Regions from separate parts of the Shewanella sp. 4_MG-2023 genome, predicted to be linked through region 2. Evidence: predicted binding sites of a transcription regulator. Region 2 holds the regulator's gene; the other holds the start of a gene.

Region 1 (3,217 bases), on a different contig from region 2:
AATGATTAGTCGGCTCATCAAGGATCAATAACTGCGGCTTTTGCACGATAGCCCGTGCAATTAATGCCCGCTGTTTTTCACCGCCAGATAACTGCTCATATTGCTGCAAGGCTTTGTGCTCAAGACCCACTTTAGCCAGTGCCTTGGCAATATCATCTGCATCTGCTTGGGTATTGGTTTCAAAAAGTCCTTTATGGGGCGTTAAGCCCATAGAAACCAGTTGATGGGTGGTCATATCAAAATAATGGGGTGACTCTTGCTGCACTACGGCAACCTTAGTGGCCAATTGTTTATGAGAAAAACCATTAATATTGTCGCCAAATAAGCTGATTTTGCCAGCATCAGGGGTGATATAGCGATACAAGCAGCGCAGTAAGCTGGATTTACCCGCACCATTAGGGCCAATAAGCCCTAGCATTTCACCACGTTGCAAGGCAAAACTGACTTGAGAAAGGATCTCATTGTCTGCAACTGACCAGCTTAGCTGATCAACTGTTAATGCCGCAGTAGTCAAGATACTACCCCTGCGGTTATCCAAGAGGCATGTTTAGCCACATCTGGGGTTTTAATACTGATCACGATACAAACTCCGCCTGAGTTACCCGCTCAAGTTGTTGTTAGGTGCTGCTAATTCAGCAAGAAAAACTAAGCTAGGTATCTGACTTAATGGCATTCATTAATCACTTATCTTACAAGTGATGAGATGCTATTTTACAGTTGCGGGTACAGTTCGAGCTAAACAGCATTTAGGCTAGTTCTCGATTCCCTACTCATTTAGCGAACCGCTTGATACTGGTGTTGCTTAAAGCATTTCACACAAGCACTCAACTGCAGCTAAATTGACTTAATTTGAAATTTTATTGCACTTAATAAATGCGGCTTATATTGTACGGTATATCTGCCTAAGTGAAGTTAGTTTTTTCTGCTAATTTTAGGCTAAAACTAATTATTCCAGTTTAAACGATAGACGGGTTTAGTCGATTTATCATCAGCTTCAGGCCAAAACACATCAATGGTTACCGTCGCGGCATAATCTATATTCAGTTGTCCATATAGCCCTTTACAGCGTTCAAGTCCTAACACCAAAGCGATAATATGACGGATAACTCCACCGTGAGTCACTACCAGAGCAGTGGCTGATGCTGTTGCCTTAGCACTATTAGCCTCAGCAGTATGAGCTTCAGCCAAGTTGTAAGCTTGCAAGGTTATTTGCGCAAAAGCCTGCGCCACCCTTTGTTCAAATTCAGCCATGGGCTCAGCTTGGGGCGCGCCATGCTCCCAAGGGTTATCCCAATAGGCGTCTAACGCTTTAGCGCTATGCTGATAAAGCTCTGCAAAGCTTTTTCCGTCCCACAAGCCAAAATCAATTTCCTGTAATTGAGACATTATCTCAACCTTTAAAGCTAAATCAGCACTCACTTGGTTTAACTGCTGCACTAATTCAGCGGCAAATTCATGGCAACGCACCAAAGGCGAACTGTATAGCTGCAGTGATGGCAAACAACCTAGTAGCCCTAGCTTAGCCGCACTCTGGTGCATGTTCGTTAGCCCCAAATCAGTTAGCGCCACATCGGTTTTACCCCGCAAAATACTGCCGCCCTCACATTGGCCATGGCGTAACAATATTATCTTAGCTTGCTTCATCTAAGGAGACTCCATCGGCCGTTTCAATTGGCTTATGTTTTTAGTGTGAGCAATGGGCTTGCTCTTACAATCTATTTAAACGTATTATGGACGTCTATACGTTTAAATGTCCAAACAAAATATTTTAAGATGAATTTTATTACAGGGGATTTCGCATTATTCTGCCCTATAAAAGCATAAATAAAGGTATGCTTATTTCATCTAAAACCGTTAACACAATCCACTAACTACTTAAGTTAGCGTGTTATTTAACGCTCGATTAAGTGATTAGCATAAAAGCAATTAAGGTAATACGTTATGGCGAAGTCGACTTCCTACAGTCAGGTACTTGAACAACTTACAAATACGCTAAAACAGCGCATAGTTATCCTCGATGGTGCCATGGGCACAATGATTCAAGACTACAAACTGGAAGAAGAAGACTACCGTGGTGAGCGTTTTAAAGACTGGCACTGTGACGTAAAAGGCAACAACGACATGTTGGTGCTAAGCCAACGCCAAATCATTAAAGATATCCACACTGAATACCTGTTAGCGGGTGCTGACATTATTGAAACCAATACCTTTAATGCCACCACGATTGCTATGGCCGATTACGACATGCAGTCGTTGTCAGCAGAAATTAACCTTGAAGGCGCCAAAGTTGCCCGTGAAGCCGCTGATGACGTTACTGCGCAAACGGGTATTAAACGCTATGTTGCAGGAGTGCTTGGGCCAACCAACCGCACTTGCTCTATCAGCCCAGATGTGAACGACCCCAGTTTTCGTAATATCAGCTTTGATGAGTTAGTCGAAGCCTATGTTGAATCAACCCGTGCATTAATTGATGGCGGCGCAGATATCATCATGGTCGAAACCATCTTTGATACCCTCAACGCCAAAGCCGCATTATTTGCCATCGAATTAGTGTTTGATCAAATTGATGATCGGCTACCTGTGATGATTTCAGGCACCATTACTGATGCTTCAGGTCGTACCCTAACTGGGCAAACCACCGAAGGCTTTTACAACTCACTGCGCCATATCAAACCATTATCCATTGGCCTTAACTGCGCCCTTGGCCCAAAAGAGTTGCGTCCCTACGTTGAAGAGTTATCACGGATTGCAGAATGTTATGTTTCTGCCCACCCTAACGCTGGCTTACCTAATGAGTTTGGTGGTTACGATGAAACCCCAGAAGAAATGGCCGAAGTGATCAGTGATTGGGCACGGGAAGGCATGCTCAATATTGTGGGTGGCTGTTGTGGTAGTACACCAGCGCACATTAGTGTTATTCGCGATGCCGTTATCAGCCATGAGCCACGTGTCATACCTGATATTCCCGTTGCCTGTCGCTTATCAGGGCTTGAGCCATTAACCATTGATGGCAACTCATTATTTGTTAACGTCGGCGAGCGTGCCAACGTTACAGGTTCAGCCAAGTTCCTGCGGTTAATCAAAGAAGAAAAGTTTGAAGAGGCCCTAGATGTCGTGCGTGAGCAAGTTGAAAACGGCGCACAAATCATCGATGTCAACATGGATGAAGGTATGCTTGATGGCGTCGAGTCGATGAAAAAGTTCTTGAACTTAATCG
Region 2 (3,217 bases):
ACCACCAAATTTATGTAAATGACTGCGGGCCATTTTTCACTCCTTAAACAACATATACCAGCCTGACTACATGAATATAGCCAAGGGAGATTAACTTAAAGCGCAGCGACAGCAGCTAAGCCTACTTCAATATCGGCAACCAAGTCTTCAGCATCTTCAATCCCGACAGATAGTCGCAGTAAAGTATCTTTAATGCCAGCTTCATACCGTGCTGCAGGCGCCATTGCTCTATGGGTCATGGTTGCAGGTACGGCAACTAAGCTTTCCACTCCGCCTAAGCTTTCAGCAACACTGAAAATAGACAGTGCATTTAAAAAGGCGACCACTTCTGCTTCACCACCTTTAAGTTCGAAACTTAACATAGCGCCGAAGCCTTGTTGTTGCTTAGCTGCAATATCGTGACCTGGGTGGTCTTTTAAGCCTGGATAATACACTTTTTCGACAAGATTGCTGGCCTGAAGTACGTCAATAACTTGCTCAGCATTTTTTTGATGCTCGCGAATACGTACAGCTAAAGTACGAATGCCACGTAAGGTTAGGTAACTATCAAAAGCCGAGCCTGTTAGCCCTAAGGTGTTTGACCACCAGTGTAGTAACTCACCCAGTTCAGGGTCTTTTGCCACCACAGCGCCACCTACAACGTCACTATGACCATTGATATATTTGGTGGTGGAATGCATGACGATATCAGCGCCTAGCTCTAATGGCTGTTGCAAAATTGGCGATAAAAAGGTGTTATCAACCACAACTAAGGCATCGACTTTATGGCTTTGCTCAGCAATAGCTTTGATATCAACAACACGTAATAATGGGTTTGACGGCGTTTCTAACCACACCATTTTAGGTTTCTGAGCAATCGCATCACTGAGTGCTTGCTCATCTGTTTGATCAATCACCAGTAATTTAAATTGGCCTTTGTTGGCAAGATTTGTGAACAAACGGTAACTACCGCCATAACAATCGTGAGGCACAATCAGTAAATCATCGGGGCCTAATAAACTAGTGACCAAGGTAATCGCAGCCATACCGGTACAAGTAACCACCCCAGTAGCGCCATGTTCAAGTTTGGCAATGGCTTCACCTAACACGCAGCGCGTCGGGTTTCCTGAACGACTATAATCAAACTCTCTAGGGTTTTTATGGCCATCAAAAGAATAGTTTGTTGATAGATAAATCGGCGGGACTACAGCGCCGTATTGGGTATCTGACTCGATACCTTGGCGTACTGCTAGCGTAGCTGCGCGATGTTTGCTCATTGTAAACTCCTAAAGAATACACACTAAAGAGATGTCTAGATGGCTAAATGTACCTAAGCTAAGTCACATCGTCAATACAAATCAGCCGTTTAGACGTCTAAACATAAAGAAATCTATTTCCATTCGTTATAGAATAACCGCAATAATTTGACTGTTATTATTTAGCGGTTAAAATCTGCCACGAATCTATCGTATAAAGGTGAGTTAATGACTGAATGGAATGGCGACTATATCAGCCCATATGCCGAACATGGCAAAAAAAATGAACAAGTTAAAAAAATCACGGTATCCATACCTTTAAAAGTTTTAAAAGTATTGACTGATGAACGTACCCGCCGCCAGGTTAATAACTTACGTCATGCAACCAATAGTGAACTACTGTGTGAAGCATTTTTGCATGCCTACACTGGACAACCACTGCCAAATGACGGTGACTTATCAAAAGAAGGGCCTGATAGCATCCCATCTGAAGCAAAAGCTTTGATGGATGCCATGGGAATTGAGTGGGAAGATCTTGATTAAGTCAAGCTAGCGACTAGCGCTGAAGTACTTGCGCTAAAGTACTTGCGCTAAAGCATAAGCCTGCTCAATTAATCAAACACTGCTCGTCATTTAACGCATCGAGCTCTCAAGCTGAGAGTGAGTTGCAGTATTGCGCCTAAAGAGTCGACAATGGAATTTATCGATCCGCAGACCTTGATGCTTGCATCGGTTATCATTTTTCTAGGCGCATTAACCCAAGGCCTTATCGGTTTTGGGCTTGCGGTTGTTGCCAGTCCACTTCTCTATATCATCGACTCACAATTAGTCCCAGCCCCTGTGATTATGATGGGTTTTTCCATCGCCTTATTGACCTTATTGCGTGAACGTACTCAACTGGAGTTTAATGGGCTGCAATATGCGCTGCTGGGGCGAATACCTGGTGGCTTTATGGGCGCAGGTTTATTACTGTTTGCCCCCCAAGCAGTACTGGGGTTAGCCATTGCCTTTATTGTCGGCGCAGCGGTGTTGCTGAGTATTTTTAAGATCACAGCGCCAGTAAATCGGCTTTCGCTATTTATTGCAGGTGTCTTGTCGGGGGTATTTGGAAATATTGCCGCCATTGGTGGGCCACCATTAGCGATTTTATTAGCCGGTAAAGATGCGCCGCAGTTTAGAGCCGCGCTATCGATCTTTTTTGTTTTCAGCTCAATGATCGCACTGATTATTTTAATGCTTGCAGGCTTAGTGGAAGCAAAGCATCTGTGGTTGTCATTGATGCTATTGCCATCTGTCATACTCGGAAATATTGCCGCAGGAAAGCTAACCAATAAGGTTGATAAAAATAAGACTCGCATCGCCACTATGGTGTTATGTAGCTTAAGTGCATTATTGCTAACCCTTAAGTCGTTAATTGAATTATCAGCAGGCTAGTCGATCATCTTTTTGTGGCAGATATAAATGCAACAATGATGACAGCTAAAAATGATAACGCTTAAAAGTGATAAGAAGTTTGCAGCACAGCGCCAATGGCATCATCACCATAGCTGCCGCTCATATCCAGCTTAAAGGCTTGGCCGATGGCAAAGCCGGTGCCGAAAGAGTAAATATCTACGCTATTATCTTTTAAGTCATGGCGGTAGCCCATGCGTAAAAACAGCCAGTCAGTGGCTTTAACTTCACCGCCCACTCGCCAATACTGCACCGCATCAAACTCGCTAAAACGGCTTTGCTCCACCAGATCAATATCCGTGGTTAAGGTGACTCTGGACCAATCATAAGCAGCTCCCACTGTGACTAACGGCTCAATTTGGTATTCAAATGTCCGTCCTTGAGCTTCAACTGTGGTTATTTTTTTACTGAATAAATTACGAGCAGACAGCCCTAAGGTTAAGCTTTCTGTTGGCTCAATAGCCACCCCAAGATCAAGGTTAAATAAGCTGTCATCATTTCGATATTTATCATCATCAAAATCATCGACA

What was found. Region 2 encodes MetJ, which represses methionine synthesis genes. Its sites were predicted from a motif close to TAGACGTCTAGACGTCTA; they were not measured.
Region 1: metH (methionine synthase) is a predicted target of MetJ. The motif match lies at 1,732-1,749, and genes of this name have one in related genera.

Annotation. Positions count from the first base shown of each region.
Region 1 covers NZ_JAUORL010000005.1:69,151-72,367, reverse strand. The annotation lists gene Q4546_RS04005 (ABC transporter ATP-binding protein) at 1-514, opposite strand, end outside; cobalamin riboswitch at 632-804, opposite strand; gene Q4546_RS04000 (histidine phosphatase family protein) at 943-1,644, opposite strand; gene metH (methionine synthase) at 1,942-3,217, shown strand, end outside.
Region 2 covers NZ_JAUORL010000023.1:65,389-68,605, forward strand. The annotation lists gene Q4546_RS13470 (bifunctional aspartate kinase/homoserine dehydrogenase II) at 1-33, opposite strand, end outside; gene metB (cystathionine gamma-synthase) at 96-1,256, opposite strand; gene metJ (met regulon transcriptional regulator MetJ) at 1,464-1,778, shown strand; gene Q4546_RS13485 (sulfite exporter TauE/SafE family protein) at 1,929-2,669, shown strand; gene Q4546_RS13490 (conjugal transfer protein TraF) at 2,731-3,217, opposite strand, start outside.